DNA from 4 places in the Pseudomonas sp. GL_093 genome. Region 1 is predicted to be linked to each of the others. Evidence: predicted binding sites of a transcription regulator. Region 1 holds the regulator's gene; each other region holds the start of a gene.
What was found. Region 1 encodes sigma-54, which starts transcription at its own class of promoters, with help from an activator protein. Its sites were predicted from a motif close to ANTGGCATNNANNTTGCTNT; they were not measured.
Positions count from the first base shown of each region.

Region 2: the regulator sigma-54 is predicted to act here: its motif matches at 1,722-1,741, upstream of AC3IUE_RS09440 (circularly permuted type 2 ATP-grasp protein).
Region 3: the regulator sigma-54 is predicted to act here: its motif matches at 1,607-1,626, upstream of flgB (flagellar basal body rod protein FlgB).
Region 4: the regulator sigma-54 is predicted to act here: its motif matches at 1,484-1,503, upstream of flhA (flagellar biosynthesis protein FlhA).

Region 1 covers NZ_CM174448.1:1,005,430-1,008,749, reverse strand. The annotation lists gene lptA (lipopolysaccharide transport periplasmic protein LptA) at 1-363, shown strand, start outside; gene lptB (LPS export ABC transporter ATP-binding protein) at 363-1,088, shown strand; gene AC3IUE_RS04395 (RNA polymerase factor sigma-54) at 1,273-2,766, shown strand; gene hpf (ribosome hibernation-promoting factor, HPF/YfiA family) at 2,841-3,149, shown strand; gene ptsN (PTS IIA-like nitrogen regulatory protein PtsN) at 3,162-3,320, shown strand, end outside.
Region 2 covers NZ_CM174448.1:2,080,779-2,084,098, forward strand. The annotation lists gene speE (polyamine aminopropyltransferase) at 1-421, shown strand, start outside; gene AC3IUE_RS09430 (hypothetical protein) at 591-824, shown strand; gene AC3IUE_RS09435 (ribonuclease E inhibitor RraB) at 1,038-1,379, shown strand; gene AC3IUE_RS09440 (circularly permuted type 2 ATP-grasp protein) at 1,773-3,182, shown strand; gene AC3IUE_RS09445 (alpha-E domain-containing protein) at 3,195-3,320, shown strand, end outside.
Region 3 covers NZ_CM174448.1:5,429,305-5,432,624, reverse strand. The annotation lists gene AC3IUE_RS25050 (chemotaxis protein CheV) at 1-428, shown strand, start outside; gene cheR (protein-glutamate O-methyltransferase CheR) at 475-1,302, shown strand; gene flgB (flagellar basal body rod protein FlgB) at 1,668-2,075, shown strand; gene flgC (flagellar basal body rod protein FlgC) at 2,079-2,522, shown strand; gene flgD (flagellar hook assembly protein FlgD) at 2,538-3,260, shown strand; gene flgE (flagellar hook protein FlgE) at 3,292-3,320, shown strand, end outside.
Region 4 covers NZ_CM174448.1:1,868,438-1,871,757, reverse strand. The annotation lists gene flhA (flagellar biosynthesis protein FlhA) at 1-1,464, opposite strand, end outside; gene AC3IUE_RS08420 (hypothetical protein) at 1,701-2,354, opposite strand; gene flhB (flagellar biosynthesis protein FlhB) at 2,532-3,320, opposite strand, start outside.

The sequences.
Region 1 (3,320 bases):
ATCGTTAAAGGCAATACTGTGACCATCACCCGCACCCCGACCGGCGACATCGACGTGGTGACTTCGGTGGGCAACCTCGCCTATTTCGAGCAACTGCAAACCCAGGGCGACACCAAGCCTGTTCAGGGCTGGGGAGTGACTATTCAGTACCACGCCTCGCAAAACCGCGTTGTGCTGATCGACAAGGCGAAAGTCATCGACAAGGACAACAACGTCACCCAAGGCGAGAAAATCGTCTACGACACGGTCAAAAAGCTTGCGAGCGCCGGTCGTGCGACGGGCAACAAGGTCACCGAGTCGCGTCCGCGCATCGACATGGTGATCCAGCCGAAGAAGAAAACCGACGAGCAAAAGGCCCAGTAATGGCAACTCTGAAAGCTCAGCATCTGGCCAAGAGCTACAAGAGCCGCCAGGTCGTGCGTGACGTCAGCCTGTCGATCGACAGCGGTCAGATCGTCGGCCTGCTGGGTCCCAACGGCGCCGGCAAGACCACCTGCTTTTACATGATTGTCGGTCTGGTACAGGCCGATCAGGGCCGCGTACTGATTGACGACATGGATGTCAGCCACCAGCCTATGCACGGTCGTGCGAAGGCCGGCATCGGCTATCTTCCGCAAGAAGCATCGATCTTCCGCAAACTCTCGGTAGCCGACAACATCATGGCGATCCTCGAGACCCGCAAGGAACTCGACAAGGCCGGTCGTCGCAAAGAGCTGGAAAGCCTGCTGCAGGAATTCCATATCAGCCATATCCGCGACAACCTCGGGATGAGCCTGTCCGGTGGTGAACGCCGCCGTGTGGAAATAGCCCGGGCACTGGCCACCAACCCGAAATTCATCCTGCTCGACGAACCGTTCGCCGGCGTGGACCCGATTTCGGTGGGCGACATCAAACAGATCATCTATCACCTCAAGGCCAAGGGCATTGGTGTGCTGATCACTGACCACAACGTCCGTGAAACCCTGGATATCTGCGAAACCGCCTACATCGTCAACGATGGCCAGCTGATCGCCGAAGGTGACTCTGCCACCATCCTGGCCAACGACCTGGTCAAGGAAGTGTATCTGGGCCATGAGTTCCGCCTGTAAGCACTGAGGTGTCTGGCTGGTTGCCCGGGCGCTTGTCTCGATAAAAAATCAACATTTTTTTATTGTTACAGCGCTCTAGGCAAACGCTGCAGTTTCGGGCATATAATTTGCTTATGTTTGGCGCTCCGGCGCCCTGTAGTGGATGGCGCATGTGCGCCGGCGAATAAGGTGTTAAGCCCCTGCCATGAAACCATCGCTAGTCTTGAGAATGGGCCAGCAGCTGACGATGACACCGCAGCTGCAACAGGCCATCCGCCTGCTCCAATTGTCGACCCTGGACCTGCAACAGGAAATCCAGGAGGCCCTGGAGTCCAATCCGATGCTCGAACGCCAGGAAGAAGGCGACGACTTCGATAACGCCGACCCCTTGGCCGACAAAGCCGAACAGCAACCCAACGTCGACATTCAGGAACCCTCCTACCAGGAAACCGCCCCGACGGTTGATAACCTCGAGGAAGGCGACTGGAACGAACGCATCCCCAACGAACTGCCCGTCGATACTGCGTGGGAAGACGTCTACCAGACCAGCGCCAGCAGCCTGCCCAGCAACGATGATGACGAGTGGGACTTCACCACCCGTACATCGGCCGGCGAAAGCCTGCAAAGCCACCTGCTGTGGCAACTGAATCTGGCACCGATGTCCGACACTGATCGCCTGATCGCCGTGACCCTGATCGACTGCATCAACAATCAGGGCTACCTGGACGAAACCCTCGAGGAGATTCTCGAAGCCTTCGACCCGGAACTGGACATCGAACTGGACGAAATCGAAGCCGTCCTGCACCGCATCCAGCAATTCGAACCCGCTGGCATCGGTGCCCGCAACCTGGGCGAATGCCTGCTGCTGCAATTGCGTCAGTTGCCCGCCAAGACGCCTTGGCTGGTCGAGGCCAAACGCCTGGTCAGCGATTACATCGACCTGCTCGGCAGCCGCGATTACAGCCAGCTGATGCGTCGCATGAAGCTCAAGGAAGACGAACTGCGCCAAGTGATTGAACTGGTGCAGAGCCTCAACCCGCGCCCAGGCTCGCAGATCGAGTCCAGCGAAGCCGAATACGTCGTTCCCGACGTGATCGTACGCAAGGACAACGAGCGCTGGCTGGTCGAGCTGAACCAGGAATCCGTGCCACGACTGCGGGTCAACGCTCAATACGCCGGTTTCGTGCGCCGCGCCGACACCAGCGCCGACAACACCTTCATGCGCAATCAGTTGCAAGAGGCCCGCTGGTTCATCAAGAGCCTGCAAAGCCGCAACGAAACCCTGATGAAAGTAGCCACTCAGATCGTCGAGCATCAGCGCGGTTTTCTTGAATACGGCGACGAAGCCATGAAACCGCTGGTCCTGCATGACATCGCCGAAGCGGTGGGCATGCACGAGTCGACGATTTCACGGGTGACCACGCAGAAATTCATGCATACCCCTCGGGGCATATATGAACTGAAATACTTTTTCTCCAGCCACGTCAGCACCTCCGAGGGCGGTGAATGCTCGTCGACGGCGATCCGCGCGATCATCAAAAAACTGGTTGCCGCGGAAAATCAGAAAAAGCCGTTGAGTGACAGCAAGATCGCTGGTTTACTGGAGGCACAAGGCATTCAGGTGGCTCGCCGCACCGTCGCCAAGTACCGCGAATCCCTCGGGATCGCGCCTTCGAGCGAACGTAAGCGGTTGATGTAGAGCCACGCCACAGCGTTCCAGTGGCAGGCATTTCTGCCTGCCGCTTTATGCACTGGCAACGAAGGAGAAGCTGTATGCAAGTCAACATCAGTGGACACCAACTGGAAGTGACCGAACCTCTTCGCACCTACATCGGCGAAAAACTCGAACGATTAGAGAGGCATTTCGACAAAATCACCAACGTGCAAGTCACGATGACGGTCGAAAAGCTCAAGCAGAAAATCGAAGCCACGCTGCATATTCCCGGCAATGAAGTGGTCGCAAACGCGGAGCATACCGATATGTACGCGGCGATCGACGCACTGACCGACAAGCTGGATAAACAACTCAAAAAGCATAAGGAAAAGACCCAAAGCCTCCTCCAGGGCGCGACCGGTCGTTAACACTCCCAACCCATGATCCGACTTGAAAGCATCCTGACCCCCGGCCGTTCCCTCGTGAACGTGCCGGGCGGCAGTAAAAAGAAAGCCCTTGAGCAAATTGCCAACCTTATCCACAAAGAAGTGCCGGATCTGGAGATGCAAGATGTCTTCGAGGCTCTGATTGCCCGTGAA
Region 2 (3,320 bases), 1.1 Mb from region 1:
AAAATTCGACGTGATCATTTCCGACTCCACCGACCCGATCGGCCCGGGCGAAGTGCTGTTCTCGGAAAACTTCTACCAGGCCTGCCGTCGCTGCCTGAACGAAGGCGGCATCCTGGTGACCCAGAACGGCACGCCGTTCATGCAAATCGAAGAAGTCAAAACCACCGCCGGGCGCCTGCGCAGCCTGTTCCCGGACTGGCACTTCTACCAGGCGGCCGTGCCGACCTACATCGGCGGCGCCATGACCTTCGCCTGGGGCGCGACCAATACCGCCTATCGCAAATTGTCCCGTGAAACCCTGCAGCAGCGCTTCGCCGGCAGCGGCATCATCACCCGCTACTACAATCCGGAAATCCACATCGGCGCGTTCGCCTTGCCGCAATACGTCCTGCAGGCTGTGAACAAGCCTAGCAACGACTGATATCGAGCAAGCCAGAAAGGGCCCTCTCAGGTTGTGTGAAAACACACCGGAGACGGCCCTTTTTTCATGCTTCACTTATAGATGTAGAAGGTCCGGTTGAACGATTGGCCGGGGAAGAATGTCGAGATACATGTAAGCCCATCCATGGGTTTTATCGAGGAGGCACCTGATGCAAAAGTGGAAAGTCACTTTCGTTGATGATCACGGTGAAAAAGTTGACGAGGTGTTCGAGAGCGATGAATGCCCGGACAACGAGCAAGCCGCGAAGCTCATCCGCGCCCGGCGTCTGCCTGTGGCTGCCGAACTGGACCTCAACGATCTGGAAGGGCGCGTCGATGATCCGACTGTCAAAAGTCTGAAGACCCAGTGCAGCATTGAAATCCTCAGCATCACGCCAATCTGAACATCTCCTGTCACATTCCTAACCAGGCCTTGGCAGTGGCTCTATCTTGAGGCTACTCTGCAATCGAGATCAGCGAACGGATCGCTAAGGTCTGGTCTTGTCAGCTACATGCTTGCTTCCCACCGGCAACGTTGTTGCCGCATCGCTCGCCCCATTCGGTTGCGAGTGCCGGGAATACGGAAAGTCTATCCATCAGTCTGAGGGGGACGTTTCATGAGCACAGCCTATCAAGAAGACATCAGCACCAGCGTCTTGCGCCGCATGAAAGAAGGCGGCTTCGACTTTTCACGATTCCATCCCATCGAGTTCTACGCCATTTTCCCGGACGAGGAGCGGGCGCGCAGGGCGGCAGGGCATTACTGTGGTGAATCCTTGAATGCACAAATCAGTGTGCGCGATGACGGCGCGTGGTACCTGGAACTGAGCAAAGTGATGTACGCCACTTATGACGGCATCGGCGATTTTGAGCAGGATTTCGAGGCGGTGGTCGAGCCTTTGGGCGGCATCATCGAAGGATGGGGCGTCAAGCAGGAGGTACGAGGGCGACTCGCATAACTTATGAACAGTGACAACACTCAGCAACGGCTGACCTCAGGGTTGGCCGTTTTCGTTTGTGGGGTTTGGAAATCGTGTTTTTGATTCATAACGTTTCAAAAGCGCAAAAAAAAGCCGCCTAAACAGGCGGCTAAAGGGAAGGTCATCAAGATTTTCAGCGAATGCGCGGATTATCCGCATCGACTCCCGGGCAGTGAAATCAACTCTGGCTATGCTGGTGATAGGCGACAACATTGCTTCGCAATGAAGCGGGGGCGATCAGGTGGGGGCATTTACCGCACAGGATTGGTGCGGTGCGTGCAGTGCGATTATCCAACTGATTGATATCAAAGCGTTTATGCCGATGGCACGGGCTTTGCGAAGCCCAGATGTCCGGGTGACAAGGAGTACGGCATGATCCGCACCTATTTTGATGAGATGTACGATGCCGGCGGCCAGGTCCGCCCGCATTATCGGGAGTTTGCCCGTTGGCTGTCCGAAACGCCTGACGAGCTTTTGGCACAACGGCGACGCGAGGCCGATCTGCTATTTCATCGCGCCGGGATAACATTCACGCTCTATGGTGATGAGCAAGGGACAGAGCGCCTGATTCCCTTCGACACCATTCCCCGCAGCATCCCCGCCAGTGAATGGCGAGTTGTCGAGCGCGGCTGCATTCAGCGGGTCAAGGCGTTGAACATGTTCCTCGCCGACCTCTATCACGAGCAGCGCATCATCAAGGCCGGCATCATTCCAGCAGAGCAGGTGCTGGCCAACGAGCAATACCAGTTGGCGATGCAAGGGCTGGATTTGCACCGCGATATCTATTCCCACATCTCCGGGGTCGATCTGGTGCGTGATGGCGACGGCACGTACTACGTGCTTGAAGACAATCTTCGTACACCGAGCGGCGTCAGCTACATGCTCGAAGACCGCAAGATGATGATGCGGTTGTTCCCCGAGTTGTTCGCGGCCCAGCGCATTGCCCCTATCGACCACTATCCGAACCTGTTGCTCGACACCCTGAAAAGCTCCAGCCCGATTGATAACCCGAGCGTGGTGGTACTGACGCCGGGTCGTTTCAACAGCGCGTTCTTTGAACATGCGTTTCTGGCGCGGGAAATGGGCGTTGAGCTGGTGGAAGGCGCGGACCTGTTCGTGCGGGATGACAAGGTGTTCATGCGCACCACGGACGGGCCGAAAGCCGTCGACGTGATCTACCGTCGCCTCGACGATGCGTTCCTCGATCCGCTGGCGTTCAACCCGGACTCGATGCTTGGTGTTCCAGGGCTGCTGTCGTCGTACCGCTCTGGCAACGTGGTGCTGGCGAATGCCATTGGCACCGGGGTCGCGGACGACAAATCGGTCTATCCCTTCGTCACGGACATGATCCGTTTCTACCTGGATGAAGAGCCGATTCTGAAGAACGTGCCGACGTTCCAGTGCCGCAATCCCTCTGAACTGTCCCACGTACTGGCCAATCTTCCGGAACTGGTGGTCAAGGAAACCCAGGGCTCCGGCGGTTACGGAATGCTGGTCGGGCCGGCGGCGACGGCGGCGGAAATCGAGTCTTTCCGCGCGCGGATCAAAGCCAAGCCCCATGCGTACATCGCGCAACCGACGTTGTCCCTGTCGACCTGTCCGACCTTTGTCGAAAACGGCATCGCCCCACGCCACATCGACCTGCGTCCGTTTGTATTGTCTGGCCGCGAAACCCGGGTTGTGCCCGGCGGTTTGACCCGTGTTGCCCTGCGCGAAGGCTCTCTGGTGGTGAATTCATCCCAGGGCGGTGGAACCAAGGACACCTGGGTGGTCGAGGATTGAAGGAAGCCTGCCATGTTAAGTAGAACTGCCTCGGATTTGTATTGGATGTCGCGTTACCTGGAGCGGGCGGAAAACCTCGCACGGATGCTCGACATCAGTTATTCGCTGTCGCTGATGCCACAGGATGGTCGTGGTGAC
Region 3 (3,320 bases), 2.6 Mb from region 1:
ATGTCGAAACCCAGCACAAGGCGCTCTCTTTGCGAGTGCTGACGGTCGATGACTCGTCGGTGGCGCGCAAGCAGGTGACTCGTTGTCTGCAGACGGTCGGTGTCGAAGTGGTGGCGTTGAACGACGGTCGGCAAGCGCTGGATTACCTGCGCAAGCTGGTCGACGAGGGCAAGAAGCCGGAAGAAGAGTTCCTGATGATGATTTCCGACATCGAGATGCCGGAGATGGACGGGTACACCCTCACGGCCGAGATCCGCAACGACCCTCGCATGCAAAAGCTTCACATCATCCTGCATACTTCGTTGTCGGGTGTATTCAATCAGGCGATGGTCAAGAAGGTCGGTGCCGATGACTTTCTTGCCAAATTCCGTCCTGATGACCTGGCATCCCGGGTAGTCAACCGGATCAAAGCAGCAGACATCAGCTAGGGGCCTTTTGCCCCTAACGGTTAATACGATTTAAGAGGCGGCATCTTTGTCTACGGGTAATTTGGATTTCGAACAGTTCCGGGTCTTCCTGGAAAAAGCCTGTGGCATTTTGCTCGGTGAAAACAAGCAGTACCTGGTCTCGAGCCGTCTCAACAAACTGATGGAACAGCAAGGCATCAAGTCCCTGGGTGAACTGGTCCAGCGCATCCAGACCCAGCCGCGCAGCGGTTTGCGCGAGATGGTGGTGGATGCCATGACCACCAACGAAACCCTGTGGTTTCGTGACACCTATCCGTTTGAAGTCTTGAAGAACAGGGTGCTGCCGGCAGCGATCAAGGCCGCCCCTGGCCAGCGTCTGCGGATCTGGTCGGCGGCCTGTTCGTCGGGTCAGGAACCGTACTCGCTGTCGATGTCGATCGATGAGTTCGAACGCGTGAACATGGGCCAGTTGAAGATGGGCGTGCAGATCGTTGCCACTGACCTGTCCGGTACCATGCTGACCAACTGCAAGACCGGCGAGTACGACAGCCTGGCCATCGGCCGTGGCCTGTCACCCGAGCGCCTTCAACGTTACTTCGACCCGAAGGGGCCGGGGCGCTGGGCAATCAAGGCACCGATCAAGAGTCGGGTGGAGTTTCGCTCGTTCAACCTGTTGGACAGCTACGCAGCCCTGGGCAAGTTCGACATCGTGTTCTGCCGCAACGTGCTGATCTACTTCTCCGCCGAGGTGAAGAAGGACATCCTGTTGCGCATTCACAGCACGTTGAAGCCAGGCGGTTATCTGTTCCTCGGTGCTTCCGAGGCGCTGAACGGTTTGCCGGATCATTACCAGATGGTCCAGTGCAGCCCGGGGATCATTTACCAGGCGAAGTGATTCGTTGGCGTCATCAAAAAACGGGAGTCCTCAGGGGCTCCCGTTTTTTTTTGCCTGATGATTTCCCCCAAACACCCCAATTCCCTGTGGGAGCGAGCTTGCTCGCGATGGCGTCGGATCAGTCGACATCTTCATTGCCTGATCCACCGCTATCGCGAGCAAGCTCGCTCCCACAGGGGCAGGTGGTGTTCTCCCGGCCGGGATAAGCGGCAGAAAAGCGGCAGGCGGCGGAAATCGGTTGCCGCTTTTCTGGCATTGCCGCATTGCCACTGCCCGCAAAGCCCCTGTTTACGGGCTTTTTTCAATTGGCACGACGCTTGCTATGTCCCTGTTACGAAAAATCAGGTCACCCGAAGGTTTCCGACATGAGCATCAGCTTCGATAAAGCGCTCGGTATCCACGAACAAGCCCTGGGCTTCCGCGCTCAGCGTGCCGAAGTCCTGGCCAACAACATCGCCAACGCCGACACCCCGAACTACAAGGCTCGGGATCTGGACTTCTCGAAAGTGCTCGCCGAGCAGAACGAGAAGACCAAGAACGGCACTTTCGCCTTGAACATGACCAACAGCCGTCATATCGAAGCCGAAGGCCTGGGCAATGGCGACGAGTCGCTGCTGTATCGCACGCCGATGCAACCGTCGATCGACCAGAACACCGTGGATGCCCAGCTGGAACAGTCGAACTACGCGGAAAACGCGGTCAACTTCCAAGCCAGCTTCACCCTGCTCAACAGCAAATTCAAAGGGCTGATGTCAGCCCTTCGTGGAGAGTAAGTCATGTCTCTAGCCAGTGTTTTCAACATTGCCGGTAGCGGCATGAGTGCCCAGACCACTCGCTTGAACACCGTCGCCTCGAACATCGCCAACGCCGAAACCGTCTCGTCGAGCATCGACCAGACCTACCGTGCACGGCACCCGGTATTCGCCACCATGTTCCAGGGTGGCCAGAGCGGTGGCAGCGACTCGCTGTTCCAGAACCAGGACGCGGCCGGTCAAGGCGTGCAAGTGCTGGGCGTGGTCGAGGACCAGAGCAACCTTGAGGCGCGCTACGAGCCGAACCATCCGGCGGCTGACGCCAAGGGCTACGTCTACTACCCGAACGTCAACGTGGTGGAAGAAATGGCTGACATGATTTCCGCGAGCCGTTCGTTCCAGACCAACGCCGAAATGATGAACACCGCCAAAACCATGATGCAGAAGGTCCTGACCCTCGGTCAGTGATAAGGGGCGACTCAGATGAGTGTTACCGATACCACCAGTGGCATTAGCCTCAAGGACATCCTGGCCAACTCCTCGATCAAGACCAGCACCACGACGGATGGCCTGACGTCGGCGACGAACAGCGCCACCGGCAAAAAGGCCCTGGGCAAGGACGCGTTCCTGCAGTTGCTGGTAACGCAACTGAAAAACCAGAACCCGCTGGAACCGCAGGACAACGGCGCGTTCGTCGCCCAGTTGGCCCAGTTCAGTAGCCTGGAAGGCATCACCACGCTTAACGACACCGTCAGTGGCCTGGCGAGCAATTACAACTCGTCCCAGGCATTGCAGGCGTCGTCGCTGGTCGGACGTTCGGTTATTGCACCGACCGACAAGGCGGTGGTCGATACCTCCAAGAGTTTCAGCGGCACCATTGCCGTACCGGCGTCGGTGGACCCGGTCAAGGTCAAGATCACCGATACCGATGGCAAGGTTGTCCGCACGATCGACCTGGCCAGCCAGAAAACCGGTACTTCCAGTTTCATCTGGGACGGCAAAAACGACGCAGGCGAAGTGGCCACGGCGGGTACCTATACCTTCGGCGCTACGGCGACCTACGACGGCAAGGCGACCTCGCTGGTGACGTACCTGCCGGCCACCGTCAACAGCGTGACCATCAGCCAGACCGGCGGTGAGTTGATGCTCAACCTGGCCGGGGCGGGCAGCATCGCTCTGTCCAAAGTACAAACTATTGGTATGTAGAGCCGACTAACACGGCACAAAGGAGTGGAATATGTCTTTCAATATCGGCCTTAGCGGTCT
Region 4 (3,320 bases), 860 kb from region 1:
GTAACCGAGGGATTGTGCCTGGGCACGCTGACTGACTTCGATCCAGACCGCCTCCAGACCGAAAGCCGGATCTTTGGCGGTAATGCCGTTGAGCGTACCGTAGACCTGCCCCGGGTTGATCGCCAGTTCGCGGTCCGGGTAAATCTCCGCTTCCGCCAGGATCACCCCCATCAGGGTCAGGCGGTAGGCACTCGGCGCCAAGTCGAGGTTGTCACGGATATGCACAGTCGGCATCAGGAAGCCCAGGTCCTGGGACAGCTTCTTGCGCACGCCCTTGATCCGCGCCAGCAATTGACCACCCTGATTGCGGTCCACCAGCGGAATCAGCCGGTAGCCGACTTCCAGGCCGATCATGTCGATCGGAGTGACGTCGTCCCAGCCAAGCTCCTTGGTTTCCTGAGCGCGAGCCGGTGATGGCAGCAGTTCCTGTTGACGCTTGACCTCTTGCAGGGCCTGAACCTTGACCACGTTCTGCTTCTTCCAGAACAGGTACGCGCCGCCAGCCGCCAGGGCTGCCATGCTGAGAAAGGAGAAATGCGGCATGCCCGGCACGAGGCCCATCACCGCCATCAAACCCGCCGCTACCGCCAACGCTTTGGGCGAAGCGAACATCTGGCGATTGATCTGCTTGCCCATGTCTTCCGAACCGGAAGCACGGGTCACCATGATCGCTGCAGCTGTAGATAAAAGCAGTGATGGCAATTGCGCCACCAAACCGTCACCAATCGTCAGCAATGCGTAAACCTTGCCGGCGTCGGCGAAGCTCATGTTGTGCTGGAAGATACCGACCGCCATGCCGCCGATCAGGTTGATGAACAGAATCAGCAGGCCGGCAATGGCGTCACCGCGAACGAACTTGCTGGCACCGTCCATGGAACCGTAGAACTCGGCTTCCTGGGCCACCTCCATCCGGCGCAGTTTGGCCTGGTTCTGATCAATCAGCCCGGCGTTCAAGTCGGCGTCGATGGCCATTTGTTTACCGGGCATCGCATCGAGGGTGAAACGTGCACTCACCTCGGAAATCCGCCCGGCACCCTTGGTCACCACGACGAAGTTGATGATCATCAAAATCGCGAAGACGACGATACCGACCACGTAGTTACCGCCGATCACCACCTCGCCGAAGGCCTGGATCACCTTACCGGCGGCGGCATGGCCGTCCTGGCCGTGGAGCATCACCACCCGCGTGGAGGCCACGTTCAGCGCCAGTCGCAGCAACGTCGCCACCAGCAGAATGGTCGGGAACACCGCAAAATCCAGCGGCCGCAACGCGTAAACACAGACCAGCAAGACGACGATCGACAACGCGATGTTGAACGTAAAGAACACGTCCAGCAGGAACGGCGGCACCGGCAACATCATCATCGCCAGCATGACCAGCAGCAACAACGGCACACCCAGATTGCCCCGACTTAAGTCGGCAACGTTTGTGCGAGCACTGTTGAATAACTGAGAGCGATCCACCGGTATTCCCCGTTCCTTTAAAGCAAACTTTTTGACGCCTGAAGCAGGCGCAGAGCGGCTACTGCAAGAAGCCTTCCAACTTTTGCCGAGGCGGGGAATAGAGGGATCTATTGAGCATTTGTAGCAGCTGTCGAGCGCTCGAGGCGGGATCGCGCTCTACGAACTCCTCGTAAGGTTTTACGACTGCTTCGCAGCCGGACGCAGCCTCGCAGGCTCGACAGCTGCTACAAGAGGGATTAACGCGCCGTCAGAATCTGCTCTTTGTGGATCGGGCCGAAATGAAGCGCCTTGCCGACCATGTACTGCGTACCTCTAAGCATTTGAAGACCTTCCACCTCTACAAAATCCTCCTCTGCGTAACCGAGCACCACGATGGTTATAAGTGTCTTCTGACCAGGATGCCCCAGCATGAGGTTAAGCGCCCACTGAAAGGGAATGACCGGCAGGTCTTCGACGTTGATCTCACGCTTGTTCTCCCAACGAAAGTCCTTGCGCGCGACAACTTGCAAACGGCCATCGACCACACTGAATTGAGGTTTGTGGTAACGATCCTGCAGCTCTTCAGTTGACCACTCATCCACGTAATTACGCGAGTGCGTGAAGACATCGAACAACGCGTGGTTATCACCAATATTCCCAGCAGCGTCGAAGAACTGATTGTAACTAGCGTGGTAGCCGAACCCGTCCAGTTCGGGGCGAATCGCATTGACAGGGTTGCTCAGATAACCCGGAATATAGGCATTGGCCATCTGCACAAAATGCGTAAAGTCCAGCGTCATGTCGAACGTAGCCGAGTAACTGATCGTGCGCTCGAGCCGATCCTCCTCCAGGACTCCCGAAACAAATTCCAACGCCATCCCTTGAAGTTTTCTGTATTCATGTTCTGCCATGACCGTAACCTCAAATGCCTGAATGAACGCCCATCCATAGTGATCAATTCACTCATTGAACGACCATGACAAGGACATCGAACGGGAGAATTCCCGAGGCCATGACAACGCTTAAGAGGAAGTGTGTCTACTGTCATAACTAACAGGTACACGGCGTTTTCAGACGGACGGTGGCGCTCAGGAGTCGCGCCGCAAATCCGGCGGAATCGGCAAATCGCCCTTGAGCGGATCCGGGCGTTTGCCCTTGCCGGCGCGATGCTGGCGGATCTGGTAGACGTAAGCGAGTACCTGGGCGACGGCAAGGTAGAGCCCGCCAGGGATTTCCTGATCAAGTTCGGTGGAGTAGTAGATCGAACGCGCCAGTGCCGGCGACTCAAGCAGCAGCACTTCGTTGGCCACAGCGATTTCACGGATCTTCAAGGCCAGGAAGTCGCTGCCCTTGGCGATCAGCATCGGCGCCCCACCCTTGTCTGGATCGTACTTGAGCGCTACGGCGTAGTGGGTCGGGTTAGTGATGACCACATCGGCGTCGGGAATCGCCGCCATCATCCGGCGCTGCGACATGTCGCGCTGCAGCTGGCGAATCCGTTGTTTAACCTCTGGCTTCCCTTCCTGATCCTTATGTTCGTCACGCACTTCCTGCTTGGTCATCAGCAGTTTCTTGTGGCTTTCCCAAAGCTGCACCGGCACGTCCACCGCTGCAATGATGATCAGCCCGCAGGCCATCCACAAAGCGCTCCAGCCCACTATTTGCAGACAGTGGATGATCGCAAGCTCCAACGGCTCGTGCCCAATGCGCAACAGGTCGTCGATGTCCGACAACAACACCTTCAGGGCCACCGTCAGGATGATTAAAAACTTCGCAAACGCCTGGAGCAGGTCCACCAGCGCCTTCGTCGAAAACATCCGCTTGAGGCCGGCGGCAGGATTCATCCGACTGAACTTCGGCGCCATGGAGCCAGCCGA